2 regions of the Desulfosporosinus burensis genome follow, and region 1 is predicted to be linked to the other one. Evidence: a T-box and tRNA genes for the amino acid it is inferred to sense, from the RefSeq annotation. Region 1 holds a T-box; the other holds one or more tRNA genes.
The links. The T-box of region 1 lies ahead of ileS (isoleucine--tRNA ligase). A T-box ahead of a tRNA ligase gene usually reads a tRNA of that ligase, here a tRNA-Ile.

Region 2: it has a tRNA-Ile gene. The T-box ahead of ileS (isoleucine--tRNA ligase) is inferred to sense a tRNA for this amino acid. The anticodon was not compared.

What each region holds. Positions count from the first base shown of each region.
Region 1 is NZ_BAAHYN010000003.1:127,519-134,770, forward strand. It holds gene ileS (isoleucine--tRNA ligase) at 1-1,816, opposite strand, end outside; T-box leader at 1,908-2,115, opposite strand; gene ACYQ3Q_RS05880 (hypothetical protein) at 2,141-2,611, opposite strand; gene ACYQ3Q_RS05885 (DivIVA domain-containing protein) at 2,698-3,159, opposite strand; gene ACYQ3Q_RS05890 (YlmH family RNA-binding protein) at 3,171-3,968, opposite strand; gene ACYQ3Q_RS05895 (YggT family protein) at 3,970-4,224, opposite strand; gene ACYQ3Q_RS05900 (cell division protein SepF) at 4,249-4,692, opposite strand; gene ACYQ3Q_RS05905 (YggS family pyridoxal phosphate-dependent enzyme) at 4,761-5,456, opposite strand; gene ACYQ3Q_RS05910 (biotin/lipoyl attachment domain-containing protein) at 5,522-6,457, opposite strand; gene ACYQ3Q_RS05915 (sensor histidine kinase) at 6,523-7,252, opposite strand, start outside.
Region 2 is NZ_BAAHYN010000003.1:248,300-255,551, forward strand. It holds gene garR (2-hydroxy-3-oxopropionate reductase) at 1-171, opposite strand, end outside; gene ACYQ3Q_RS06515 (hydroxypyruvate isomerase family protein) at 196-987, opposite strand; gene ACYQ3Q_RS06520 (hypothetical protein) at 990-1,184, shown strand; gene ilvB (biosynthetic-type acetolactate synthase large subunit) at 1,214-2,992, opposite strand; tRNA gene ACYQ3Q_RS06530 (tRNA-Val) at 3,813-3,887, opposite strand; tRNA gene ACYQ3Q_RS06535 (tRNA-Ile) at 4,046-4,120, opposite strand; tRNA gene ACYQ3Q_RS06540 (tRNA-Asn) at 4,141-4,215, opposite strand; gene rpoD (RNA polymerase sigma factor RpoD) at 4,425-5,615, opposite strand; gene dnaG (DNA primase) at 5,605-7,252, opposite strand, start outside.

The DNA of each region.
Region 1 (7,252 bases):
GCGGGTCTACACCATTGCCCAGTGATTTGGACATCTTACGCCCTTGCTCATCGACAACAAAGCCATGTGTCAGCACGTTGCGGTAAGGTGCTTGACCGAAAGCGGCCACTGCCGTAGATAATGAGGAATTGAACCAGCCCCGATGCTGATCCGAACCTTCTAAATAGAGATCCGCAGGCCAAGCTAGATGATCCCGTTGTTTTAAGACCCCAGCATGACTCGTACCGGAATCAAACCAGACGTCCATAATATCGGTCTCTTTGCGAAATTTAGTTCCACCACAATCACAGGTAAACCCTTCCGGTAACAATTCCGTAGCAGAATGTGCAAACCAAGCGTCTGACCCTTCTTGACGGAATATCTTCTGCAGAAACGAGATCGTGTGGTTATTGACTAACACCTTTCCACAATCCTCACAATAGAAGATGGGAATTGGAACTCCCCAAGTCCTTTGCCGAGAAATACACCAATCTCCACGATCGGCAATCATGTTAAAGATTCGATCCTTACCCCAAGCAGGAATCCAGCGTACCTTCTCGATCTCATCTAACGTTGCTTGTCTAAATCCATCTATAGATGCAAACCATTGTTCTGTCGCTCGGAAAATAATCGGGCTCTTGCAACGCCAACAGTGAGGGTAACTATGTTCAATCGTCTCCTCAATGACGAGATTATCAGTATTCTTGAGATCTTCCACAATGACTGGATTGGCTTTGCCAGTTTTTTGACCAGCATAGACCCCGGCTTCCGAAGTGAATTTCCCTTGATGGTCAACTGGACATAGGACGGGTAATCCATATTTCTTGCCCACCAGAAAGTCATCTTCTCCATGACCTGGCGCTGTATGAACACATCCTGTTCCAGCTTCTAAGGTAACATGTTCTCCGCAAATCAACACAGAGTCACGATCAATCAAGGGGTTTTTACAAATAACGCCCTCAAGTTCTTTGCCAGAGAGGGTCTGCTCAACTGGAAGTTCCATCTTCCACAGTGAACGCAAGGAGTCCAGCATACCCTCAGCAACGATCCAATGTTCTTGCTGTGCGGAGACAACCGCATAGGTTAACTCTGGATGAACGCTGATAGCCAGATTTGCTGGAAGCGTCCAAGGGGTCGTGGTCCAAATTACGACATACGAATTTTCCTGATTAAGGACACCTAACCCATCTCGTACAGCAAATTTGACATAAATAGCAGTAGCCGGCTTATCGGCATATTCGATTTCAGCTTCAGCCAGAGCTGTTTCACAGGAAGGACACCAGTAGACTGGCTTCAAACCTTTGTAAATGTACCCTTTATGGGTCATGTCTCCAAAGACTCCGATTTGCGCGGCCTCATACTCCTTTTGTAAGGTGAGGTAAGGATTTTCCCAATCCCCTCGTACTCCGAGTCGCTTAAACTGTTCACGCTGAATCCCCACATATTTTTCGGCATAGTCCTTACAGTTCTTACGAAATTCTAACACAGAGACAGCGTGACGATTCACGCCCAGTTTCTTGATCACTTGTTGTTCGATAGGAAGACCATGGGTATCCCAGCCAGGAACATAGGGGGCATCAAAACCCATCATCGTCTTATATTTAACGACGATATCTTTCAATACCTTGTTGATCGCATGTCCAAGATGAATATCCCCATTAGCATAAGGCGGACCGTCATGAAGGATGTATTTAGGACGTCCTGCACGTGCCTTCTGCACCTTTTGATATAGATGATCCTCTTCCCATGATTTCAGGATCTCCGGTTCCCTTTTAGGGAGATTTCCCCTCATTGGGAAATCCGTTTCCGGCAAATTGAGAGTAGTACGATAATCCATTTTGAAATTTCCTCCTTAATTACGATGCACGATCTAGGGTAATTCAAGGAATTACCTCTGACTTAAATAGTTAAAAATCTCGTCCCTCTTAAAAAGGGACGAGATCACTCGCAGTACCACCCTTGTCGCCAAAACTAGCCACTCGGAAGTCAGTTAACGGTGACAAACCGTAAGAAACTTACTTAGATTTCAGCCCTACACTCCAAGGTGATCTTTCTGTCAGACTCCACGGGCTTACACCATTTCCCGCTCGCTTTGGGAAAACCTTTGACAAAAACTGTCCTTTTCACTGTGTTTTCCAAGATTAACGCTTGTTAAATTAAATTAGTCCTTAGCGATGACTTTGCGCAAGATAGTGACCAGCTTGGCTCGTCCTTCCGACTCGATCGGATCCACCATCCACAAACACAGGAAGGAAATCTTTCGTTTCTTCCATTCTTGAACAAGGGGATCCATTTGATCTTTGGAAAAGTGCAAATGCTTATCATCCTGAGAGGGCGTTAAACTGACAACTACGGCACGTTGCTCAATTTCATCCATCGCTAAAAACGCCCGATCCAGCAAATCATCACTTCCAGTCATCAAGACATCTCCTGGGCGAAAATGATGGTCTGCTTCTGCAAATCCAACACTAAAAAACTTCGTATCCTTTAGTGAATCTAAATTATCGACGGAAGGTACAAGTTGGAGCTCTTGTCCTCCTAATTTCCCGACATAAATTTTATTCTCATCCTGATGCAGTCCAAACCCTTGAATGAGAAAATCTGGAGATATCTCACTAATTAATGTATACATCGATTTATAATCCTTCTCCTTCAAATCATCTATAGATTATTTTACCATGAATACAGACAGATTAGCAACATATGCCAACAGAACCTTTACGCGATACCCTCATCTCTTTCCTGCAATGCTTCCAAATCTAGGTGAGCCAACAGAAAAGATTTAAGCTGAGTCCGTAATAAATCACGTTTTCTCGAAAGTCCCTGAATTTCTTCTTGGATTTCTTCCCACTTTTCTTGGGCTTCAGACACTTTGCTCAGCTTCTTTTGTTCAGCTTCTCTAAGAAGGAGTGCAGCCTCGTGACGCGCAACTTCCTTCACTTCTTCGGCTGTTTGCTGAGCCAAAACAAGAGTCTGTTGCAAGGTATTCTCGATTTTACGATAATGGCCGACTTCCGTTTCCAACCCTTTTAATTTTTCTTTCAGTTCGAAATTTTCGGTATACGCGGATTCGAACTCTGCGCTAACACTTTCGAGATACTTTTCTACTTCCTCACATTGATAACCCCGAATCCCTTTGCGGAACGTTTTATTTCGAATATCAAGAGGAGTTATTTGCATTGATTACCCTCCTAATGCCGTTGTGACCGAAAAAGTACGATTTGCCATGCTGTCCTATCTTTGCGGGTCTGGGAACATTCCAAAAGCTTTATTCTCCCATACCCTCGGCAAGAGATCATATCATCAGGCTGTACTTCCGTCTCGGCTTTGCTGACCACAACCCCATCTCTTCTTACTTTGCCTTGAGTAATCCATTCCTGAGCAACTGCCCTAGAAGTTCCAAAAGCATTGGCCACCACCGCATCAAGCCGCGCGGAACTTACAGTAATACGGCGCGCCTCACCTTGGTCAGCATTCACTACTGGTTTCTCATTAAAGAGCGCAACTTCAATCTTCTCACGCCCTGCTTGGGTCCATTGATTAATGATAAACGGGGCGATCTCAGTCGTTGAAGCAACATAAAAACCATCTGGTCCAGCTTGAATATCCCCCAAAACATCCCTCTTAAAACCTAGGGCCATCAGAGAACCCAAGATCTGCCGATGTTCCAGTTGAGCTCGAGCATCTAGAGAACGCACCCAAAGCAGCGCGATGTCAGCATCTTTTGAATTCAAAGCTTCTCCCCATGGACCTAGGAGAATCCGAACACGTTCTGCTTCTGGAAATCCCCCTTCAGTCATAAAGGCGAGATGTTCTTTTCTAAGCACGCTTTCAGCCCATTCCAGCATGGCACCGGTTAAAAAAGGTGTAACTTGTTTAGCGTCTCCATTATAAACAGCTTCTCCTAGATCCAAGATATGGGCTGCTATTAGACGTGTTTCTTTTTCATCCCAATATCTAAGTCCCCTACGATCTATTGTTGGTTTCATACTAGAATATTTTATATAAAAGCCACTGGATTATATTCAGAGCAATGATAGCAAAGATTGGGGAAAAATCAATTGCCATAGAAGCGTTACCAATCTGAAAACGTTGAAATGGCTTAATAATTGGGTCAGTGATGTCGTAAATTATATTAACAAATTTATTATTGGCTGGCGACCATTTGGGACCAAGATAGGACGATATTACTCTTGCGAAAATTGCATATATGAGGATCGAAATTACTTGACTAATAATTTGCACAATGAACAAAATGAGAATCCCTCCTTATTTTGAGCTGGTCCAAAACAATCCTTTGTCTTTCAGCTCATCGCGCATCTCACCTGAAATATCGACATTGTTTGGTACAAACAAAAAGATCCCGTTTCCTACTTTTTGCATGTTACCATTTAAGGCATAGGTTGTCCCACTTATGAAATCCACAATGCGTTTTGCTAGCATTTTTTCTGCGTTTTCGAGGTTAACGATAACCGGTCGGCGATTTTTCAATTGATCTGCAATATTTTGAGCTTCTTCAAAGGAATTTGGTTCCATAACCACCACACGCATTTGCTTTTGAGTGTGTATACTTACGACCTGAGCATTTTTACGGCTGGTACGTACCTCTTCTTGAAGATTCTTTTCTCGATCATTTTCTTCCAGAATATCTTCTTCTGGTTCCTCATCTGCAAATCCCATAATACCGATAACCCTGTCAATTAATTTAGCCACTTAATATTCCTCCCTTTCCAGGTACACTATTTTCTATATAACTATTCTCTATTTACGTTCACTACGCATTATTCGCGTTCACCGAAGATCTGCCGTCCTACACGAACAAAGGTTGCCCCTTCTTCTATAGCCAATTCAAAATCTTGACTCATTCCCATTGAAAGCTCGCGTAATTCAACCCCATCCCATTTCCGAGATTGTAAAGTATCACGTAGATCCCGAAGCTGTCGAAAAAACTCTTGCGTCTCAGCAATGCTAGCCTCCAATGCCCCAATGGTCATGAACCCACGAACTCGGACAAAGGGAAAATCTCTAATAGAATTGAGAAAATCCGGAACTTCCTCAGGCGCGAGGCCGGCCTTGGCAGGGTCCTTGGCGACATTAACTTGGACAAGGGTCGACCAAGTAATACCACAACCTGCTCCATGTGCGTTAAGAGCCTCCAAAAGAGGAAATCTGTCCAGTGAATGAATCATTGAAACGTTTTGATCTAAGTATTTAACCTTGTTAGTCTGTAGCCTTCCCACCAGATGCCATTCACAATCATTGGGAAGAAGAGGAGCCTTCTCTAACCATTCTTGGACACGATTCTCTGCAAATGCTCGTTGTCCAGCCCGATAAGCCTGCTCGATACATGCAACTGGTTGGGTCTTAGACACGACTAATAATCGAATGGTCCTGGGATCTCTTGTACCACGCGCTATTGCTTCATCAATCCTTTGCCGGACCTCGACTAAGCGCTGTTCTATATCACTCACCAACATCAGAAAATCCCCTTCGCAGTAAATTCTACGTTCTTTGGCAGTTTCCCTGCTTTTGAAGCCCAAACCTAGATATTTTTTACGTTGGCTACTAATCCTTCTAATCCATCACGTGGGGTTATCACGACAGGAATACCACTCGGGATATTTTCGATACAGATTTGATCCTCATCCTGGTCAAGGACTTTGATCTTTTTAAATTGCACAACACCCTCACTCGCCAGAAAGACTCCAAGTTCCTCTCCTTTCGTCCACAGCGCACTCTTCGGAATGAGAACACCCGTGACCGCTGGACGATAGATCCAAGTCACTTCATGATGCCTATCGGCCACTGAACCATCGACATAGTGAGGAAACTGTACAATTGCACCTTTGGGTTGATCAGATTTACGTAAAATCTTGACGTTGACCGTTTGATTTCCAGTCGTTATCCGTAACGTCTTTCCCACCTCGAGTTGATCGGCACTTGGGAGTTCAAGAAAGGCCTTAGTCGGTATGAGATTATTGACGATTTTTCCCACGACTTCCCCAGCTTGAACCGTAGCAGCCGAGGTTTTCATGTTGCCAGTCTGTGCCAATAACTTCTCTAAATCCATCGTAGTAAGGTTTTCACTGGTTAGAATTAATTCTAAACCATCGTTCTGGCGAAAAAACAGCCCGCTCGTCACTGCCTGAATCATTTGGTTTTGAGCATTCTCACGTTTAGTTCCAGGGGCTGCGCCATCCGCTTGGATGGTTGCTACAGCCTCTCCACGCCTGAAACGTTGCCCATCTTCGCCCACATATTGGATCTTTCCAGAGATTGGAGCAAGCACCAACGTTTCTTGATTGGCAAATGTCGCCATCACTTTCCGTTCATGAGTGATCGTCCCCGTTTCGGCTACAGCATATTTTATAGACCCCGCTGTCAAACTCGAACGATATAACCATACGACACCACCCGCCAAAACGATGAGCACTATACTCCAAAACCAGAAAATCTGCTTTCTTTTTTTCTCCTCCATTTTTGCCCTCCATTTTTGCCTTCCCTGGCTAGTTCGATATTCGATGCGAACTACGAACTATTAACTTACGATATAGCCCTTGGCAAATCACAAGTAAAAACGGTTCCGAGCCCCAGCTGAGAATCAACGCTAATTTTACCACCAATGCCTTCTACCATGTGCTTTACAATACTTAGCCCCAGTCCCGTTCCTCCTTGTTCACGTGAGCGAGCCTTATCGACTCGATAGAAACGCTCAAAGATCCGTGGCAAAATATCCTCTGGTATTCCACAGCCCGTATCTCCAAATTCAAGGTGGATTTCTTTCAGCCCCACTTGAGCATGTAACCAGACACGCCCCTCGGATGTATATTTAACGGCATTTTCTAAAAGGTTTAAAAGTAGCTGACTCAGTAAGTCTTCTCCTATTAATACAGGCGGTAAATTTTCCGGAAGAATAACCTCTACTTTAATTCCTTTCGCCTCAGCAAAACTTTGGATCACAGGTTTTATTTTTTCATAGGCATTTTGAACATAGCCTCTTTTGTCAGAACTTACACTCGCCCGATTTTCTTGTCCTTCAAAATGGGCCAAGGTTAACAGATCTTCGATAAGGCGCTGCAAACGCAAGGTTTCTGCTTGGATTATGTTCAGAAATCGGTCACGTAAGGACGGGTCATCAGCAGCACCGTCAAGCAGAGTTTCTACAAAGCCCTTAATGGAGGTCAGCGGAGTTCTTAATTCATGGGATACATTAGCTACAAAGTCTGTTCGCATTTGCTCAAGTCGGCGCAGTTCTGTGACATCATGGATTACT
Region 2 (7,252 bases), 120 kb from region 1:
CTGTTCAGCAACATCCTTAGGGGAAGTTCCTGCCTTTGCCCCCGCTTCCACAAGCTCCTGAATCGCTTTTGAACTTCGGTTATACACAACAACCTCATAACCAGCTTTTAAAAGATTTCGGCTCATAGGTTTCCCCATGATTCCTAAACCGATAAAACCAATCTTACTCATCTTAGATCACACCTTTCTATTTCTCTACAGGCTGTAATTTTTAACCCACCCTAAGGATGTTTCTGTATCAGGGTTAGGAACATATTCCAAGGCAATCTCCTGCGAATACCCTACACTCCTAAGCTCTGTCAATAATCTCTGGAAATCGATCTCACCAGTACCAGGTTGGTGTCTTCCTGGCTGATCCGCGATCTGAATGTGGCCGATCTGAGCTATGGAATTGCTAAGGGTTTTCCAGAGATCTTCATTTTCACGACTTGCATGGTAAATGTCCCACTGTAAAAAGACATTTGGACGATTGATTTCTGCGATGAGTGTTAAGACTTGATCCGTGGTATTGAGGAAGAACCCAGGAATATCATAATGATTAATGGGTTCAATCATCAAGCGCAAACCATGCTCCTCAAGTTTCATTGCCGCATAAGCGATGTTTTCGACCATGGTCGACCGTAATACAGACTCATCCAACTCAGGATCTCCTTTGCCAACTAAGCAATTCACCTGTGTCACACCAAGTTTTTGAGCCGCCACGATCGCTTGCCCTACTCCTGCACGAAATTCGTTCTTCCGTTCTGGCTTGACCGCGATTCCTCTCTCCCCATTTCCCCAATCCCCTGCCGGAAGGTTAATTAAAACGAGCTTTAACTCTAAGCTATTAAGCTGTGAATTTATCTCCTCAAGGTCATAATCGTAGGGAAACATAAACTCTACCTTAGCAAAGCCTGCCTCTTTCGCGGCCCTAAACCGCTCCATAAAAGGCAATTCTGTAAATAGGAATGAAAGATTTGCGACGAAATTCTTAAGATCTGAACCCATAAGTGATCTTCCTTTCTGCTGACTATTTTATCTACTTTCAAGACACTTTTATAAGTATCGCTACCATTAACGATTATTATTGTGCCGGGATTGCTTTCGCCCAAGCCGCATTTTCCCTAGGAACACTTCACGGTGAAGGGGCAAAAATCCCACCGAAGTCTCGATGTTCAGCTTTGGCTAACGAGTTCCTGGCTTGAACCCTTCTCACAAAATACCTATATACCTCTTAATTAAGTTCCTTAACTCCACTAATAGTTCCATCCAGAGAAACTGAACATTGTGCATCCGGATCAACCAGGATCTCAATTAGATATGGGCGATTGGTGCTAAACGCACGCGCTAGAGCTTCAGTGATCTCTTCAGGCTTGTCTATTAATTCAGCTTCTACACCCATTCCTTTGGCCGTAGCGACAAAATCCAAGCCCCTTTGATGCCCTTGCACAGTGTTTTCGTAGTCTAATTCCGTGGAAATCCATCTGCGGTTGAAAAGCAGGTTTTGTTGCTGTCGAATCAGACCAAAGAGTGAATTGTTTAAGACAACGACCACCACCGGAATATTGTGTTTTGCGGCCGTAGCTAAGTCTTGTAGCGACATTCCCAAGCTCGCATCCCCCAATAAATTGACAACTTGACGTTGAGGATATGCGAGCTGGGCTCCCATAGCTGCCCCTAACCCCCACCCCATGGTGCCTGCCCGTCCTGTTATTAAAAACGTCCGAGGCTCGTAGGCCTCAAATAATTGAGTGGCCCAGATTTGACTCAACCCACAATCCAAGGTTACAATCGCATTCCTGTGTAGACCTTTTCTGACTTCAATTATAGCCTGCTGAGGTTTCATCGGTCGCGTCTCGAAGTCCGTTTGACGAGCAAGCTTTATCCTATCTTCTTGAAGAATTTGAACCCTTTCCTGAGCCTCTGTTTTAGGCTTGTACGCACTTCTGCGAATCCGATGGTTGAATTGCCGTAAAAAGTCTTTCACATCTGAAACAATCTCCAGTTCCGCAAGTACATTTCGAGACAGTTCTGTTTTATCGATATTGACATGAATCACTTTACGGCCCTTTTTAAAAACCGCCATGGCTCCTGTACTCCGACTGTCGAACCTTCCTCCTAGATTTAGGATAAGATCGGAACCCAGAAGGGTTTTATTACCTAGCGGAGTCTGACACATGGTCCCCACCATTCCTGCATAGAGCCTATGATAATTTGGAAACCCATCCTTCCCCATGAGCGTGGAAACGACAGGAATCTCGAGTAATTCAGCCAGAGCCAAAAGTTCTTCCGAGGCGTTTCCTAAAACAACTCCTCCTCCAACCATAATTATCGGTCTCTCAGCTTCTTGAATCATCGTTAAAGCCTGTTCTAATTGGCTATGTGTTACTTCCGTTATGGGACTAACGATCTCTTCATTCAAATAATCTTCGACATTAATTATTATAATTCCTTTTTGGACGTCAATAGGAAGATCGATTAAGACCGGGCCTTTTCTACCCTGCGTCGCCAATTTCCAAGCCTCTTGCATCACCTTAGGCAACTCAGACGTCTTCTTAACCAAGTACGCTGCCTTAGTGACTGGTGTAGCCATTTCCACAATCGGCGCTTCTTGAAAAGCATCGGTTCCCAGTAAGTCGGTAGGAACTTGGCCCGTGATAGCTAGTAATGGAATAGAATCTCCATAGGCGCTATAGAGTCCCGTCAGAAAATTGGTTGCGCCTGGACCAGAGGTAGCTGCGCAAACCCCCACTTTACCCGTCGATCTGGCATAACCGTCTGCCATAAAAATTGCTGTTTGCTCATGGCGAACATTAATCGAGCGCATATCTTCGCGCTCAAATACCTCGTCGTAAAAAGGCAGAATGGCAGCCCCTGGAATACCATAAATCTGAGTCACTCCCTTACGAGCCAAAAATGTCACGATAAATTGGGCTCCTGTCATTCTCTTTGTTTCAGCTTTTACTTCTCCCCAACCCTGTTCCTCTACCTTTTCGACTCCCCAAAGTGCCATACCAATCTTCCTCCTTTACTTCTCTTGCGTTTTTTTAGGTTAACTTTATTAAATAGAAACCGTAACAAAAACGACTGAAAATGCTTTCGTTCTATATAGTGAAACTACGTTTCACAGTTACGGTAAAGTTTTCTCTACCTCTAGTTCATTACACAATAAAGGTTAGCTGACTGTCTCTTAATTATTGTTGGAGGATATAAACGATTATTCAAATGATTGGATCTGGTTGACTGATTAACGTTATACGTTTCATATAGTAAAACATTGTTTCATTATTTCTGTACTAGCATACTACCACATTTTGCCCTGTGAATGCAATAGAAATTTTATGGGTCATAAAATATAAATAAAAATCCCCTCACTAGGAGGGGTATAGAAAAAGGAGGAGAGCTAAGTAAAGTGTTAATAATTTTGCTATAAGATACTTAATCTATTTTTGATATAAGTCATGCTTAATAATATCATTAACTTGAAGTCTTGGAATAGGACATTGGTCCTCATATCTGACCTAATTTGAAAATAAACATCCCCGCACAGACCAAGGTGAGTTATAGAAAAGACCACAAATTGAACTCGAACATCAATTTCAGCCTATTGTTTGCGACAACTGGTACGATTTAAGATTACCACTCATGTCATGCCTAGATTACAGACCGAGGCCAAGAGCAAAATTACTTATTAAAGGACAACAACAAAGAAAGCACCTCCCCCCAAAAAGGAAAAGTGCTAGGTAGTTATACGCAAATTGATGTCGTAACTGTACAAGTAACTGTACAATAAGTTTCTAATTTATGTAGAAGGCTGAAAACCTTGCTATCACTGGTGGGCGATACTGGTCTCGAACCAGTGGCCTCATCCGTGTGAAGGATGCGCTCTACCGCTGAGCTAATCGCCCTAATTCGATATTTGTTATTCGTTGTTCAATAACCGTTTGAACAACGAATTCAATATTTCGTTGTCTTTTTGGGTTCGAACTACGAACACCGCACCTCGAACATCGATTTGTCTCTTCCACCATTTCGAACTTCGAACATCGCGCCTCGAACTTCGAAATGGTGGGCCCACTAGGATTCGAACCTAGGACCAACCCGTTATGAGCGGGGGGCTCTACCGCTGAGCTATGGGCCCGTAGTATGCTACAAAACTAATGGCTCCCCGAGTAGGACTCGAACCTACAACCTACCGGTTAACAGCCGGTTGCTCCACCATTGAGCTATCGAGGAATCTCTTGCACGGGTTATTATACGTAATTCATTCGCTGTAGTCAAGTCTTTTTGTGATTATCTTTATTAGAAATTTTATCCTCTGGAATCAATCCACTTTTTCAGGACCCCCCATTGTATATTTTTGGGGGGTTCTAGGTGAGGTAGAGTCCGCCCTTCGCCTCGAAGCGTTCCTGTTGGAACGGGCCTCCGAACAAGTTCACTGTCATTTATTCTAAATAATCCTTAAGCTTTTTACTGCGACTTGGATGGCGCAATTTCCGCAAAGCCTTAGCCTCAATCTGACGAATTCGTTCACGGGTGACACCGAATTCCTGTCCCACTTCTTCCAATGTCCTCGTCCGACCGTCATCAAGTCCAAAGCGCAATCTGAGAACTTTTTCCTCACGAGGGGTTAATGTTTCCAGAACTTCTTCCAATTGCTCTTTTAAAAGAATGAACGACGCAGCTTCCGCCGGTGCTGGTGCATCATCATCAGGGATAAAATCTCCCAGATGAGAGTCTTCTTCTTCCCCGATCGGGGTCTCTAAAGAAACGGGTTCTTGGGCAATTTTCATAATTTCCCGTACTCGTTCAACGGGAATATCCATCACTTTAGCGATTTCTTCAGGAGCTGGTTCTCTTCCCAATTCCTGCAAGAGTTGCCTCGAAACTCGGATCAATTTGTTTATGGTTTCTACCATATGCACAGGAATCCGGATCGTCCGGGCCTGGTCGGCTATGGCACGAGTAATCGCTTGGCGGATCCACCAGGTAGCATACGTACTAAACTTAAACCCTTTGATATAATCAAACTTCTCGACAGCCTTAATCAGCCCCAGATTACCTTCTTGAATTAAATCTAGGAAAAGCATACCTCGTCCTACATACCGTTTGGCAATACTGACCACTAGACGCAAATTGGCTTCGGCTAGTCGCCGCTTTGCCTCCTCGTCGCCTTCCTCCATCCGCTTTGCCAGTTCGATTTCTTCATCCGCTGAAAGTAGAGGAACTCGTCCAATTTCTTTGAGGTACATGCGAACTGGATCATCAATTCCCACTCCTTCAGGAACGGAAAGATCCACTTCAGCTTCTTCTTCGACCTCATCCTCAGGATCCTCTACGATGTCATCGTCATCGTCATCTTTGCCCTTTTTCATGATTTCGAGTTCAACTTCTCCAGGCTCTGGCACCACATCTATTCCCATCCGACCAAGTTGTTGATAGATATCATCTATCTGATCCGCAGAAAGCTCAATCCCTTGGAGAGCATCCATAATCTCTCGATAGGTTATGGAACCCTTCTTTTTGCCTTTCTGAATGAGGGCTTGGACGTTGTCCATTTTTTGTTCATCGTTCACCTGTCCCCCACCTTTCTTCGGATCATTCTTTTGGGTGCCTACGACCTTACTATTCGCCACGTTTCAACCGCTCTCCTATCTCTTTCAACAGAGCCATAGCCCCTGCCATGTCACCGGATTTTTCTAAAGTTGCCATGCGCGCTTGAAGATCTTCCACTCTTTCCTCTACTTGCGTTGAAAGAATGCCCTTTATGCAATCCTCTAAAAGCCGCTCAGTTTGAGATATATCTAACTCTTCCAAGAGCAGGCTAGCCAAACAGCTTTGAACCGTTTCGTCGCTATGCGCGGGCAATACGCCATCCTGGTTGAGATACTTAAAAATTTGCTGGTGTGCCGGAAGTTTCCAAAAGGATTCTCCTAGTCTTTCCTTAATTCTCGGCAAATGAGCCTTATTTTCTAATAGCAATCGTAAAAGCATTCGCTCTGCGCGATAACCCCCTAAATAGACTGTCGGTTGGGGCTGTTCGATAATACCCTTACCTATAATGGTACCCTTAATATTATCTCTATTTTTCCCAGAACTAACCTGTTTTTGTTGAGAATATTCGTGTTCTCGCTCCTTTTTAGCTTTTTTCGGTTCCTGACTTACAATCTCACGCTGCACAGCTTCCAAAGTAAGGCCAAGTTCCAGACTTAAAAAGCGTTCATATCCTTCTCGTTCAACCGGACTGTTCACTCTCAGAATGTCTGGAGCTAATTTCATCACTATTTCAGCTTTTTCAGGAATAGTCTGTGGAAGCTTGTTCTTGACAAATGTCCGATATTTGAATTCTACATAAGTTAACGCCCGGCTTAATGATCGTTTAAACTCTTCCAAGCCATAGCTCTTTAAAAATTCGTCCGGATCTTTTGCTCCACTCAAGGTTAAGACATCCACTCGGATCCCGACATCACAGAGGATTTCTCCCCCTCTCAAAGCAGCTTGAACACCTGCCTCATCCGAATCATAGAGAAGAACAACGCGTTGTGCATACCGCTTTAATAGAGTCGCCTGATTCCGTGTTAACGCAGTACCTAAGGAGGCCACAGTATTCGGGAACCCAGCATTTTGCAGCGCAATGACATCCATATAACCCTCAACTAATAGAGCGTAACCTTCTTCACGAATTCCTTGGTGCGCACGATGCATCCCATAGAGATGATGGCCCTTATTATAGAACGTGCTCTCAGGAGAATTCAGATACTTAGGCAGTGAATCATCCAGAACCCGCCCCCCGAAGGCAATAGTATGGTAGCGCCGATCAAGAATACTAAAGAGTACGCGATTGCGGAAACGATCATAGTACCGGCTTACTTTACCAGATGTCACTTTTTCTAAGGCCAGCCCTGCTCCTACCAATTCATGTGGCTGAACCCCACGTTCCTGCATGTAAGATAGTAAGCCGTCCCAGCGTTCCGGAGCATAACCAAGACGAAAGCGGTTGATCGTATCCAGATCGACCTCACGTTTAGCAAAGTAAACTCGTCCGGGTTCTCCCTCAGGCAGCCTTACTAAAATGTCCTGATAATAACTGGTAGCCCATTCATGAATTTCTTCCCACCTTCGACGAAGTCGATTTTCTTCTCGTTCATGCGGAGAGAGTGATTTTTCAGGAAGTGCTACGCCATATCGGTTGGCCAAATTCTGAACACTTTCCACAAAAGACCAGTTTTCCTTCTTCATAACAAATGAAAAAGCATTTCCTCCAGAGTTACAC